DNA from 2 places in the Streptomyces sp. NPDC005374 genome. Region 1 is predicted to be linked to the other one. Evidence: riboswitches for the same ligand, from Rfam matches in the RefSeq annotation. Region 1 holds a riboswitch; the other holds the start of a gene.

Region 1 (7,246 bases):
ACGTGGGTGACCGCGGGAACGTCCGTGACGGTCACGGGCGCCACGTACTCGACCCGGCTCTCCCGCTCCCCCGAGTCGTGCCCGGGAACCCAGCGCGCACCGCCCTGAGCGGCCTCGGGCTCCTTCACGGCACCGGGGGCGTACCACCACCCCGCCCGCAGTTCCTCGCGCAGGGATCCCGCGGTGTGCCCCGCGGCCGCGACCAGTTCCGTGGTCGTCGGCCGCGCGCCGGGATCGTCCCGCAGGCAGGACTCCACCAACTGCAGCTGTTCCTCCGGTACGGCGGACAGGTCGACGTCGCCGGTCAGGATCCGCAGCAGAACGACCGAGTCCTGCCCCTCGCCGAACGGTTCCTTCCCGCCGGACGCGTACGCGAGGACCGCGCCCAGGGAGAAGACGTCACTGGCCGGCACCACCTGGGCGCCGTTGCGGATCTGCTCGGGCGAGAGATAGCCGACCGAGCCGACGACCACGCCGGTCCGGGTCAGCGCGGTGCCCTCCAGGGCCCGCACGATCCCGAAGTCGATGACCCGCGGCCCGTCCGGCGAGAGCAGGATGTTGGAGGGCTTGAGGTCCCGGTGGACCAGCCCCTTGGCGTGGATCGCGGCGAGCGCCTCGGCGAGCGCGGCCGCCAGCAGCCGTACCGCGTCCGCGGGCAGCGGTCCCCGGTCGAGCACCGCGTCCCGCAGGTTGGGGCCCTGCACGAACTCGGTGGCCATCCACGGCCGCGCGGCCTCGGTGTCCGCGTCCACGACCCGCGCGGTGTACGTGCCCGCCCCGCCGACGGTCTGCGCGGCCCGCACCTCGTGCCGGAACCGGGCGCGGAAGGTGCGGTCCTCGGCGTGCTCGGCCCGTACGACCTTCACGGCCAGCCGCAGCCCGCCCCGCGCCTCGGCGAGATACACCTCGCCCATGCCGCCGGACCCGAGTCTGCCCAGGACCTCGTAGGGCCCGATGGTCCGCGGGTCCGTCTCGCGCAGCTCCTGCACCCCAGGCTCCCCCTGCATTCCGTACGGCTGCCGAGGGGGAGCGTATACGCGCGCCGGACGTCAGTACGTCAGACGGCCGGGACGCAGCGGCCGTCCTCGGTGCGGTACGTCCACTTCGCACCGTCCGCGACCAGTTCCTTCACGGCCTGCACGAACCGCTCCACGTGCTCGTCGGGCGTGCCCGCGCCGAAGCTCACCCGGATCGCGTTGAGGGACTTCTCGCCGGGCGCCGCCTCGGGGGCCCCGCACTCACCCTGGGCCTGCGGGTCGCTGCCGAGGAGGGTGCGCAGGAGGGGGTGGGCGCAGAAGAGGCCGTCGCGGACGCCGATGCCGTACTCGGCGGACAGGGCGGCGGCGAAGTGGGAGCTGTTCCAGCCCTCGACGACGAAGGAGATCACGCCGACGCGGGGGGCGTCGTCGCCGAAGAGGGACAGCACGCGGACCTCGGGGACCTCTTCCAGTCCTTCACGAACCTTGGAGATCAGGTACTGCTCGCGGGCCACCAGGCTGTCGAAGCCGGCCTCGGTGAGCGCCTTGCAGGCCGACGCGATGGAGTAGGCGCCGATGACGTTCGGGGACCCGGCCTCGTGGCGGGCGGCGCTCTCGTGCCACTCCACGTCCACTCCCCCGTCCTCGCGCCGGGTGACCTTGCGGCTGGCGCCGCCGCCCGCGAGGTAGGGGTCGGCGGCCTTCAACCAGTCGGCGCGGCCGGCGAGGACTCCGGAGCCGAAGGGGGCGTAGAGCTTGTGGCCGGAGAAGGCGATCCAGTCGACGTCGAGGTCACGGACGCTCACGGGGTGGTGCGGGGCGAGCTGGGCGGCGTCGAGGACGATCCGGGCGCCGTGCGCGTGGGCGGCGGCGGCCAGTTCGCGGACCGGCCACAGCTCGCCGGTGACGTTGGAGGCGCCGGTGACGCAGACCAGGGCCGGGCCTTGGGGGTCACGGGCGGCGAGGGCCTTCTGCAGGGTCTCGACGGCCTGTCGCGGGGTGCGCGGGGCGTCGAGGTAGCTGACGCGGGCGTCCTGCCAGGGCAGCAGGCTCGCGTGGTGCTCGGTCTCGAAGACGAAGACCTGGCAGTCAGCGGGCAGGGCGGCGGCGAGGAGGTTGAGCGAGTCGGTGGTCGACCGGGTGAAGACCAGCTGGTCGTCGTCGCGGCAGTCGAGGAACTCGGCGACGGTCTTACGGGCGTTCTCGAAGAGGTCGGTCGACAGCTGGGAGAGGTAGCCGGCACCGCGGTGGACGCTGCCGTAGTAGGGCGCGTAGGCCGCCACGTCGTCCCAGACGCGCTGGAGGGCCGGGGCGCTGGCCGCGTAGTCGAGCGCCGCGTAGGTGACCACGCCGCCCGTGACGAGCGGGACGGTGACATCCCGACCCAGAACGGGCAGCTGGGCACAAATGGTCTGGACGGAGGCAGCGGTGGAGACGGACATGGGGAACTCCCGTGACAAGAGAAAGGTGAGATGGGTGCGCGGAAGCGGGGCTCGCGGCCCTATCGCATTCGATTGCTCACGGAAGACTCCCTCGAACGACCAGGACCCCTGGTGTCGAGAGGGGCCCGCGCTTGCCGTAGACCTCACTGCCTACGGCCTGGTCTTCACCCGGGGCACCCCGCCACGGACGGAGGGTTGCCGGACAGTCGGCCGGGGCCTCATGACTGTCACTCATGACCTGGTACAGAAACGTACGGGAACTGATCGCGGTCCCGCAACCCGTGTCCGGACTACGGGACCGCGACGCCCTGCTACGCGTTGCTCGCGGCCACCCAACGCTCCAGCGTCCGCTTGGCCGCACCCGAGTCGATCGACTCCGCGGCCCTGTCCATCCCGGCCCGCAACTGCTCGGCCAGCGTCCCGGTACCGGGATCCAGAGCCACCAGCGCGGCCGCCGAGTTCAGGAGTACGGCGTCCCGCACGGGCCCCGTCTCGCCGTCCAGCAGCCGCAGCGCCACGTCGGCGTTGTAGGAGGGGTCCGCGCCCCGCAGCGCCTCCACCGGGACCAGTTCGAGGCCGACGTCCCGCGGGTCGAAGCTCTCCTCGGTGACCTTGCCGTCGCGCACGATCCACACCCGGGACGTGGACGTGGTGGTCAGCTCGTCGAAGCCGTCGTCGCCGCGGAAGACGAGGGAGGAGTTGCCACGCTCGGCCAGGACACCGGCGATGAGCGGTGCCAGACGGGGGTCGGCGACTCCCACGGCCTGAGCCTTCACCCTGGCCGGGTTGGTCAGCGGACCCAGCGCGTTGAAGGTGGTCCGGATCCCCAACTGCCCGCGTGCGGCGGCCACATGACGCAACGCCGGATGGAACTTGATCGCGAAGCAGAAAGTGATCCCGGCCTCTTCCGCCACCTCGGCCACCCGCTTCGGCGTCAGCTCCAGATTGACGCCGAGCTTCTCCAGGACGTCCGAGGCGCCGGACGCCGAGGAGGCGGCCCGGTTGCCGTGCTTGACGACCTTCGCGCCGGTGCCGGCGATGACGATCGACGACATCGTGGAGATGTTCACCGTCTTCGCGCCGTCGCCGCCGGTGCCGACGATGTCGACCGTCCGGCCCGGCACCTCGATGACGTTCGCGTGCTCGTACATCGTCCGGACCAGCCCGGTGATCTCCTCGACGGTCTCGCCCTTGGCGCGCAGCGCCACGGCGAACCCGGCGATCTGCGCGTCCGTCGCCTCGCCACGCATGATCAGGTCCATCGCCCAGGCGGTGTCGTCGGCGGACAGATCACGGCCGTCCAGCAGGCCGTTGAGGAGGGCGGGCCAGGAACGGCCCGCCGCGGTGTCGCCTCCAGCGGGGGTCACAGCGCTCATGGGGCCGCTCCAGATGTCGTGGGGAAGTCTGCCCCCACCCTATCCAGCCCGGTGCACGGCGAAGGGCCCCGTCCGGTGTTCGGACGGGGCCCTTCTGCCTCGTGTGGCGAGGGCAGCGATCAGTGGTGGCCGTGGCCGCTCGTGATCTCCTTGTACTCCTCGACGGTCGGCTTGGCGATCTGGGCTTCCTCGCCGTAGTACGCCTCGCTCAGCTTGGCGCGCAGCTTCTCGGAACCCTTCACCTTGCGCTCGACGCCGTTCTCGTCGACCGTGGCGCCGATCGCGGCCGGCTCGTACTGCTCGTGCGCCGTGAGCGTGTGCAGCTGCTCCTGGCTGAGCGGCTCGTGGACCTCGACGAACTCACCGTGCGGCAGGCGCTTGATGATGCCGGACTCGCGGCCGTGCAGCACCTTGTCCTTGTCGCGGCGCTGGAGGCCGAGGCAGATCCGCTTGGTGGCGATGAACGCGAGGACCGGGGCGACGAAGAACGCGACCCGGACGAACCAGGTGATGGCGTTGATCGACAGGTGGAAGTGGGTGGCCCAGAGGTCGTTTCCACCACCGATCAGCAGCACCAGGTACCAGGTGATCCACGCGACACCGAAGGCCGTACGCGTCGGGGCGTTGCGCGGGCGGTCCAGGATGTGGTGCTCGCGCTTGTCGCCGGTGACCCAGGACTCGATGAACGGGTAGACCGCGATCGCGACCAGGACCAGCGGGAAGATGACCAGCGGGATGAACACGCCCAGGACCAGCGTGTGACCCCAGAAGTTGATCTCCCAGCCCGGCATGACACGGATCAGGCCCTCGGAGAAGCCCATGTACCAGTCCGGCTGGGCGCCCGTGGACACCTGGTCGGGACGGTAGGGGCCCATCGCCCAGATCGGGTTGATGGAGGCGATCGCCGCGATGGCCGCGATGACACCGAAGACCAGGAAGAAGAAGCCTCCGGCCTTGGCCATGTAGACCGGCAGCAGCGGCATGCCGACCACGTTGTTGTTGGTCTTGCCGGGGCCCGCGAACTGCGTGTGCTTGTGGTAGAAGACCAGGATCAGGTGCGCCACCATCAGGCCGAGCATGATGCCCGGCAGCAGCAGGACGTGGATCGAGTAGAAGCGGGCCACGAAGTCGCCGCCCGGGAACTCGCCGCCGAACAGGAAGAACGACAGGTACGTGCCGACGATCGGCACGGACAGGACCGCGCCCTCCATGAAGCGGACACCGGTGCCGGAGAGCAGGTCGTCCGGGAGCGAGTAACCGGTGAAGCCGGTGAACATGCCGAGGACGAACAGCAGGAAGCCGAACAGCCAGTTGACCTCACGCGGCTTGCGGAACGCGCCCGTGAAGAACACCCGCATCATGTGCACGAACATGCCGGCGAGGAAGATCAGCGCCGCCCAGTGGTGGATCTGCCGGATCAGCAGACCACCGCGCACATCGAAGGAGATGTGCATGGTCGAGTTGAACGCCTCGGACATCAGCTGTCCCTGCAGCGGGACGTAGCTGCCGTGGTACTCCACCTCGTTCATCGACGGGTGGAAGAACAGCGTCAGGTACACACCCGTGAGGATGATGATGATGAAGCTGTACATGCAGATCTCGCCCAGCATGAACGACCAGTGGTCGGGGAAGATCTTGCGCATGTTGGACTTGGCGAGGGAGTAGATCCCGAGCCGTCCGTCGGCCCAGTCGGCGACGCGCTCGCCGGCCGGGGCCTTCTCGCGCGAGCGCGAGTCGGTGGAGGTCGTAGTGCTCATCCGCGCTCCCAGAATGCAGGGCCGACGGGCTCTTCGAAGTCGCCGAGCGCTTGAAGGTAGCCCTCCTCGTTCACGCCGATCCGCAGCTGCGGCAGGGCGTGACCGGCGGGGCCGAAGATCACCCGGGCGCCGTCGGAGAGGTCGAAGGTGGACTGGTGGCAGGGGCAGAGCACGTGGTGCGTCTGCTGCTCGTACAGGGAGATCGGGCAACCGACGTGGGTGCAGATCTTCGAGTACGCGACGATTCCCTCGTGCGACCACTCGAGCTCGCGCTTGTCCTTGATGTTGTCCGGCTGGATGCGGACGATCATCAGGGCGGCCTTGGCGATCTCGGTCTGGAAGTCCTCGTCGTGCTCCTCCAGGCCCTCGGGCCTGGCGAAGGTCAGCGAGCCGACCGCGATGTCGGAGGCACGCAGCGGCTGGTCGGTGTTCACGTTGACCAGCAGCTTGCCCTTGGACCACAGGGTGTGGCGGAGCTTGGTGCCGGGCAGCGGGCCGAGGTCGCGCAGCAGCATGACGCCGGAGAGCGGGAACAGGGCCAGCGCGCCGAACATCGTGTTGCGGATCAGCTTGCGACGGCCGAGCGCCGACTCCTTGGCGCCCTGCTTGAAGTCCGCGTGGACCTTCGCGCGGACCTCGGGCGACGCCTCGATCGGGTGACGCTCGTCGGCGATCTCCTCGTCGGACATCAGGGTGCGGGCCCAGTGGACCGCCCCCGCGCCGATCGAGAACAGGGCGAGACCGAGGGTCAGGCCCAGCGCGAAGTTCAGCGCGTTGATGTGCCCGATCGGGAAGACGAAGATCGCCTTGTCGTGGGGGATGCCCACGTAGGAGGCGATGAACCCGACCGTGGCGAGCATCGAGACCGTGAAGAGCATGGCCACCGTGCGCTCGGACCGCTTGGCGGCCAGCTCGTCGATGTCCTGCACCCGGTGCTCGTGGGGCGGCAGCCCTGGGTCCGCGAACGGGTTCTTGTCGTCCGCGACGCCTACCGCGCCGTGCGCGTCCTGCTCAGCGGGCAGGTTCTCTTCTGGAATGTCTTGGCTACTCATGACTTCTTGGCCTTTGCGGTCCGAGCGGCGACCCAGATGGCGACCGCGATCAGCGCGCCGAGGCCGAAGATCCAGCCGAACAGGCCTTCGGAGACCGGGCCGAGACCGCCCAGCTCAAGACCGCCGGGGCTCACGGTGTCGTCGCCGTTGACCGCGTTCAGGTACGCGATGATGTCCTTCTTGTTCTGCTCCGACAGCGTGGTGTCGGGGAACGACGGCATGTTCTGCGGGCCGGTCTGCATGGCCTCGTAGATGTGCTTCGGGTCGACGCCGTCAAGGCTCGGCGCGAACTTGCCGTGCGTCAGCGCTCCACCCTTGCCGGTGAAGTTGTGGCACTGCGTGCAGTTGTCACGGAACAGCTCGCCACCCTTGGCGATGTCGGCGCCGTCGGGGCCGTACTGCGCCGCGGTCGGGATCGTCGGACCCGCGCCCAGCGAGGAGATGTACGCGGCCAGCTGGTCGATCTCGGCCTGCGAGTAGATGACCTTCTTGCGCGGAACCTGCGCGCCCGGCTGCTGGGCCGGCATACGGCCGGTGCCGACCTGGAAGTCGACGGCCGCGGCGCCCACGCCCACGAGGCTGGGACCGTCGGAACTGCCCTGACCGCCGGCGCCGTGGCAGCTGGCGCAGCCTACGGCGAAG
Region 2 (7,246 bases), on a different contig from region 1:
CGCGTATCAGACTGCGCCGGGAGGGGTGAAGGGGCATGGCTGTCCTTAGGAGTTGGGCCGAAAGGGATGATGGGGGCGAACGGGGTTCAGAGGACCTTGCTCAGGAAGTCCCGGGTCCTCTCGTGCCGTGGCTTGTCGAGGACCTCGGAGGGCGGGCCCTGCTCGACGATGCGGCCGCCGTCGATGAAGACGACCCGGTCGGCGATCTCGCGGGCGAAGCCGATCTCGTGGGTGACGATGACGAGAGTGGTGCCGCTGGTCGCCAGGTCCTTGATGACGGCGAGGACCTCACCGACGAGTTCGGGGTCGAGGGCGGAGGTCGGCTCGTCGAAGAGGATCACACCGGGGCGCAGGGCGAGGGCCCGGGCGATGGCCACGCGTTGCTGCTGGCCGCCCGACAACTGGCGCGGGTAGGCGGTGGCCTTGTCGGCGAGGCCGACCCTGTCGAGGAGTTCGCGGGCCAGTTCCTGGGCCGCCGCCTTGGTGAGCTTCCCGGTCGCCACGGGGGCGGCTGCCACGTTGTCGAGCACGGTCAGGTGCGGGAAGAGGTTGAAGTTCTGGAAGACGAATCCGATGCGGCTGCGCTGGGTCAGTATCGCGCGCTCGCTGAGCTCCTTGAGGCGGTCGCCCTGCCGACGGACGCCGATCAGCTCGTCGTTGACGCTGACGTGGCCGATCTCCGGTTTCTCCAGGTGGTTGATGACCCGCAGCAGGGTGGACTTCCCGGAGCCGGACGGGCCGATGATCACGGTGACCTCGCCGGGGCGCACGGTGAGGTCGACGCCGTCCAGGACGCGGTGGGCGCCGTACCACTTGTGCACGCCGTGCACTTCGAGCGCGACGGGCGTGATGTCGGTGACGGTCATACGGCGGTCTCCCTGCGGATGCGGGCCCCGAGACCGGTGACGGCGGCCCGCAGTTTCTGGAGCGGGGTCGGTGGCAGGGAGCGCGTGGCGCCCCGGGCGTAGTACCGCTCGACGTAGAACTGGACGACGGAGACGGCGCTGGTCAGGATCAGGTACCAGACGGTGGCCACCAGCAGCAGCGGCACGATGTCGCCGGGGTAGGTGGAGCCCATGGACTGCACGGTGCCGAACAGGTCGAGCAGGGAGACGTAGAAGACCAGCGAGGTGCTCTTGATGAGGCCGATGAGCTGGTTGACGTAGTTCGGGGTGATGGAGCGCAGCGCCTGCGGGAAGACGATCCTGCGGAACTGGTAGCCCTTGGGCAGGCCGAGCGCGGCGGCCGCTTCGTGCTGGCCCTGGTCGACGGAGAGGATGCCGCCGCGGACGACTTCGGCCGCGTACGCCGCCTCGTTGAGGCTGAGGCCGATCACCGCGATGACCATGTCGGTGGCGAGCCGGGACTCGTCGAAGGTGAAGAAGGCCGGCCCGAAGGGGACGCCGACGCTCAACGTCCGGTACAGGGCGGAGAAGTTGTAGAGGAACAGCAGGAGCACGATCAGGGGGATCGAGCGCAGCGCCCAGACGTAGGTCCAGCTCACCGCCCGCAGCACCGGGCTCCTGGAGAGCCTGGCCAGAGCGAGCAGGACTCCGCCCAGGAGCCCCAACACCGCGCTGTAGGCGGTGACTTCGAGGGTGATGAGGAGCCCGTCGAGGACGGTCGGCCGCAGGAACCAGTAGCCGAACCGGTCCCACTGGTAGAAGGGGTTGGTCGCCAGACCGTGGACGAACTGCGCCGCCAGGACCAGGACGACGGCGGTGGCGATCCAGCGTCCCGGCCGCCGGAGCGGCAGAACCCGCTGTGCGGCGAGTGGTTGTGACGGGGTGTCGGCTTGCGGCGGTGCCTCGGTGACGGACACGGCGGCGCCTGGGGGCTCACTCATGAGGGGCTCCGGCGGAGTCGGTGTTCCCCGGGGGCACGGCGGGCTCTGCGTACTACGGCGGTAGGACGCGAACGCACGGGCACCGGGGCTGGGCGGGTGACGGCACACCGCGAGCGCGGCGTTCGTCAGGAACGCGGGGGCTGGAGAGGAGAAACGTCAGCCCCGACAGCGGGCACGGCCCGGTGCGGTACACAGTGCGCTGCTGACGCGGAGCAGATCGACGCTCCGGTCGGCCACGAGCACGTCGGTGTACGGCTGTACGCAGCTCTGGGCGCGGCGCGGGGCCGTCCTGGAGGCTGCGTACATGTCCGTCACCGTGTTCTTCCGGCCCCTTGGGCCCTCGCGCTTACCGAAAAGTGATCCGGTCCGGTCGTCACCTGGGGCACCCCACCGCGGAGCGAGGGTTGCCGGTCAGCAAGCCAGGGCTTGTCGCTGACACTCATGACCGTTCTGAGCCGTAGTTAAGACAAATGCCCGAAGGAATGTCAATACCGGTCCAACAGGTGAAACAGGTCCATCAGTTGAAAGGTCAGGACGTGCGGCCGGTGTGCGACGCCCAGTCCAGGATCTGCACGGCGGCTCCGGCGGCCTCCAGGCCCTGGCAGTGGGCGTGGTGCCGGCGGGCGATGCCGTCGAGGTCGAGGTGGGTGCCGAAGGCCGGGTGTGCGGCGAGGCGGCGCGCGTAGGCCCACAGGGTCGGGTGGTCGGCGATGCGCTGCACCGCGGCGGCGTCCAGGTGGTCGCGGTGCACGGTGTCGAGTTGGACCAGGGTGACCCACAACTCGACGTCGGCGGCGGTGACGTGATCCCGGATCAGGTACTTGCGTCCGATGAGCCAGCGCTCCAACGAGCTCAGGGAGTCCAGCAGTTGCTCCAGCGCGGCGGCACGCTCGGCCTCGTCGCCGCCCGCGGACCCGGCGTGCTGGGCGGACCGCTCGATGCCGGCGCACATCCGCTCGACGGCCTCGGTCTCCGACTCCGCCCCGCACGGGTACAACGCCGGCCGGCCGGCGCCGAAGTGCTGGGCGAGGTCGCGGGTGATGTCGGCGGCGTGGGTGCTGACGATCCGCCCCGACCAGGCGTCGCTGAGCACCGGCGCGACGGCCGCGCCGGTGTACCGGTGCGCACTGGCCTCGTAGAGCGGGCGCAACGCGGAGTGCCCGCCGTCGGGACAGTCGGGGACCGGGTCGAGGAAGGTCACGGGACAGACGTCGTCGAGACCGAGCAGACTGTGCACGACGGCGATGCGCAGGCCGTCGGCGCAGGCCGCGGCCACATGGAGCCGGTAGCGGAGCGGCACGGCGTAGTGCCCACTGCGCGCGTCCTGGCCGATCCGGCCGCGAAACGCGGGGGCCGGGTGGGTGGTGGGGACGTGGGCGAGCGGTGTGACGGTCATGAGTCTCCCCGGGATGTCGGTGCGCAGACGTACGCGCGGCGGAAGCGTCGTCGGGCGGGAACAGGCAGCCGTCCCTGTGCGCGACGGCAAGGGCGTGCGGTCCGGGTACGGAACGGTGGGAGCGGCCGGGCTCAGCCCAGGGGCCTGATCGCGCTGCAGACCCGCTGCAGATCGATGTGCCGGCGGGAGGTCAGAAGAGGCGACGGCCGAGACGTACGGCTCACTCGGCCGACGGCCGGTTCAAGGCGCCCCATGTTTCCCTACCTGTTCACTAGGATTCCCATCTGGAGTGTCGATCTGCCACGGGCACACGTCAAGAGGGCGTCCAGTGGGCGGGCAGTGCGCGGGCAGGCTGTGCCGCCGATCGCCCCCCTGGTCAGTGCGACTCGCGGCTGACCTCCGAGCCGCTGGAGCCGAGGAGGAAGTCCAGGTCCGCGCCGGTGTCGGCCTGTTGGACGTGGTCGACGTAGAGCCGCTCCCAGCCCCGCCGCGGGTCGGCGAAGCCCTCCACGGTGGCCGCGTTCGGGGTGCGCGCGGCGAGTTCTTCGGCGGGCACCTCCAGGTCGATGCGGCGGGCCTCAACGTCGAGGCTGATGACGTCTCCGGTCCGTACGAGCGCGAGGGGCCCGCCCGCCGCCGCTTCCGGTGCCACGTGCAGTACGACGGTGCCGTACGCGGTGCCGCTCATCCGGCCGTCGCAGACGCGGACCATGTCCCGCACGCCCTGCTCCAACAGCTTGGTGGGGAGCGGCATGTTGGCCACCTCGGGCATGCCCGGGTAGCCCTTGGGGCCGCAGCCGCGCAGCACCAGGACGGAGTCTGCGTCGACGTCCAGGTCCGGGTCGTCGACGCGGGCGTGGAAGTCCTCGATGCTGTCGAAGACGACCGCCCGGCCCCGGTGGCGCAGCAGGTGCGGTGAGGCCGCCGCGGGTTTGATCAGGGCGCCGTCGGGGGCGAGGCTGCCGCGCAGGACGGCGATGCCGCCCTCCTCGACCAGGGGCCGGGCCCGGGTCCTGATCACCTCGGTGTCCCAGATCGGGGCGTCGTCGAGATGGTCCACCAGCGGTTTTCCGGTGACGGTCAGCGCCTCGGGGTCCAGGAGGTCGGCGACCTCGCGGAGCACGGCGAGCAGACCGCCGGCCCGGTGGAAGTCCTCCATGAGGAAGCGTCCGGCGGGCTGGAGGTCGACCAGGACGGGCACCCGGGAGCCGATGCGGTCGAAGTCGTCGAGGGTGAGGTCGATGCCCGACCGGCCCGCGATGGCGAGGAGATGGACGACCGCGTTGGTGGAGCCGCCGATCGCGGCCAGCGCCACGATCGCGTTGTGGAAGGACCCCTTGGTCAGGAGGGTGCTCGGGCGCCGCTCGGCGGACACCAGCTCGACGGCGAGGCGTCCGGTGCCGTGCGCCGCCTCCAGCAGCCGGCTGTCCGGAGCGGGCGTGCCGGCCACCCCGGGGACGACCGTGCCCAGCGCCTCGGCGACCAGGGCCATGGTGGAGGCGGTTCCCATGGTGTTGCAGTGCCCGCGGCTGCGGATCATCGAGGACTCGGAGCGGGTGAACTCCTCCTGGGACAGGGTGCCGGCCCTGACCTCCTCCGACAGCCGCCACACATCCGTGCCGCAGCCCAGCGGTGTGCCGCGGAAGGTGCCGGTCAGCATCGGTCCGCCGGGCACCACCACGGCGGGCAGGTCCACCGAGGCGGCGGCCATGAGCAGGGACGGGATCGTCTTGTCGCAGCCGCCCAGCAGGACGACTCCGTCGATGGGGTTGGCCCGCAGCATCTCCTCCGTGGCCATCGCCGCCATGTTGCGCCAGAGCATGGCGGTGGGCCGCACATTGGTCTCGCCCAGCGATACCACGGGCAGGTCGAGGGGGATGCCGCCCGCCTCGTACACGCCGTCGCGGACGGACCTCGCCACCTCGTCCAGGTGCGCGTTGCAGGGCGTCAGGTCGGAGGCGGTGTTGGCGATGGCGATCTGGGGCCGGCCGGTGAAGGCGTCGTCCGGTACCCCGCGGCGCATCCAGGCCCGGTGGATGTAGGCGTTGCGGTCCTGTCCCGCGTACCACTGCGCACTGCGAAGCCCCATCGCTCTGCTCTTTCCGGTCATCGGTACGGCGGTCTACTATCCGGAACGCGATGCAGCCTACGCAGGCGTTCCACGCTTCGACAGCCCCCGTCCCGCACGGCGCCGGGGGTGACCGCCTCGTGGGATCGGACCGGGTGCTCGCCGTGCTGAAGCAACTCGCCCGGCATCCGGACGGCGTGGCGCTCGACGAGCTCACGCGAGGCGCTCGGCCCCTGAAGGAGCCCTTCTGATGCGCGCGTTCGTCCTCACCGCCCCCGGCGAGTTCGCGGTGCGGGAGGTGCCGGCACCTGTCGCCACTCCCGGTGAGGTCGTCGTCGAGGTGGAACGGGTCGGCGTGTGCGGCACCGATCTGGAGTTCTTCACGGGGGCCATGACCTATCTCCACCAGGGACACGCCGCCTATCCGATGCGGCTGGGCCACGAGTGGGCCGGCCGGGTCCGCACGGTCGGGGCCGGTGTCGATCCCGTCTGGATCGGCCGCCGGGTCATGGGCGACACCATGCTCGGCTGCGGAACCTGCCGCCGCTGTCGGCGCGGACGGCAGCATGTGTGCGAGAAGCGCGAGGAGGTGGGCATCCGGGGTGGCCGAGCGGGTGCCCTGGCCGAACAACTCGCCGTACCAGTGGGCTCGTTGCACGTCCTGCCCGACTCCGTGGACCCGGTGCTGGGCGCGCTCGTCGAGCCGGGCGGCAACGCCCTGCGGGCCGCGCGGGCCACCGGTGCGGGGCCCGGCGACCGGGTCCTGGTGCTGGGGCCGGGGACCATCGGTCTGCTGGTCGCGCTGTTCGTCCGGGCCGCCGGTGCGCAGGTGCATCTGATGGGCGCCACCGAGGACTCCCTCGCCTTCGCGCGCTCGCTGGGCTTCCCGCACGCCTGGCGCGAGGACACTCTGCCGGACCTGCCGTTCGACGCGGTCGTCGATGCCACCAACGCGGTTCATCTGCCCGCCCGTGCAGTGGAGTCGGTAGAGCCCGGCGGGCGGCTCGTGTACATCGGTCTGGCCGCCGGACCGAGCAGGATCGACACCCGCGCGCTCGTCCTCAAGGACGTGACGGCGGTCGGGGTCCTGTCGGCCTCACCGGGGCTCGACGCCACGATCGAGGCGTACGCCGAGGGGGTCGTCGACCCGAGGCCGCTCGTGGCCGCGACCGTGGGGCTGGACGGGGTCGGCGCCGTACTCGCGGGCGGGCGCCCGGCCGGAGCGGGCAACGGCCCGAAGATCCACGTCGATCCGCACGTGATCTGATCCCGTCTCTCATGCAGGGGGAGTCCCGGTGCACTACAAGGCGCAGCCGACCGCTCAGGTCGACGAGACAGCGACGGTCGGCGACGGGACGACGGTCTGGGATCTGGCCCAGATCCGCGAGGACGCCCGGCTGGGGAGCGGGTGCGTCGTGGGCCGGGGCGCCTATGTCGGTCCCGGGGTGCGGATCGGCGATCACGTGAAGCTCCAGAACTACGCGCTGGTCTATGAACCCGCCGTACTCGAGGACGGGGTGTTCGTCGGCCCGGCCGCGGTCCTCACCAACGACTGCTTCCCGCGATCAGTGGACCCGCAGGGCCGGCCGAAGCGTGGCGGCGACTGGGAGGCCGTGGCGGTGATCGTGGCCGAGGGGGCGTCGCTGGGGGCCCGTTCGGTGTGTGTGGCGCCGGTGCGCGTAGGCCGGTGGGCGCTGGTCGCGGCGGGCGCCGTGGTGACCAGGGACGTACCGGACTTCGCGCTGGTGGCCGGTGTTCCCGCGCGCCGGATCGGCTGGGTCGGCCGGGCCGGCGTCCGGCTGGTGGGGCGGGAAGGCGAGCCGGGCGGCTGGGAGTGCCCGGAGTCGGGTGCGCTGTACGACGAGAGGGACGGCCACCTCGTCGAGCGCGCATGAGGCCTGTTTCCACCACAACGCCCGTGGCGGTGCCGTCGATG

The links. Region 1 has a riboswitch for S-adenosylmethionine ahead of ACFYRX_RS31760 (aminotransferase class V-fold PLP-dependent enzyme). Riboswitches for the same ligand answer to the same signal wherever they lie in the genome.
Region 2: linked by a shared signal. The riboswitch ahead of ACFYRX_RS22525 (amino acid ABC transporter permease) and the one ahead of ACFYRX_RS31760 (aminotransferase class V-fold PLP-dependent enzyme) in region 1 are both predicted to bind S-adenosylmethionine.

What each region holds. Positions count from the first base shown of each region.
Region 1 covers NZ_JBIAKA010000014.1:55,538-62,783, forward strand. The annotation lists gene ACFYRX_RS31755 (PQQ-binding-like beta-propeller repeat protein) at 1-989, opposite strand, end outside; gene ACFYRX_RS31760 (aminotransferase class V-fold PLP-dependent enzyme) at 1,058-2,419, opposite strand; SAM riboswitch class IV at 2,542-2,658, opposite strand; gene trpD (anthranilate phosphoribosyltransferase) at 2,731-3,795, opposite strand; gene ACFYRX_RS31770 (cytochrome bc complex cytochrome b subunit) at 3,915-5,552, opposite strand; gene ACFYRX_RS31775 (Rieske 2Fe-2S domain-containing protein) at 5,549-6,604, opposite strand; gene ACFYRX_RS31780 (c-type cytochrome) at 6,601-7,246, opposite strand, start outside.
Region 2 covers NZ_JBIAKA010000008.1:357,083-364,328, reverse strand. The annotation lists gene ACFYRX_RS22535 (transporter substrate-binding domain-containing protein) at 1-37, opposite strand, end outside; gene ACFYRX_RS22530 (amino acid ABC transporter ATP-binding protein) at 87-866, opposite strand; gene ACFYRX_RS22525 (amino acid ABC transporter permease) at 863-1,846, opposite strand; SAM riboswitch class IV at 2,184-2,293, opposite strand; gene ACFYRX_RS22520 (glutathione S-transferase C-terminal domain-containing protein) at 2,376-3,242, opposite strand; gene ACFYRX_RS22515 (putative leader peptide) at 3,374-3,496, opposite strand; gene ACFYRX_RS22510 (IlvD/Edd family dehydratase) at 3,619-5,331, opposite strand; partial or broken gene ACFYRX_RS22505 (IclR family transcriptional regulator) at 5,382-5,531, shown strand; gene ACFYRX_RS22500 (zinc-binding dehydrogenase) at 5,561-6,577, shown strand; gene ACFYRX_RS22495 (acyltransferase) at 6,606-7,205, shown strand.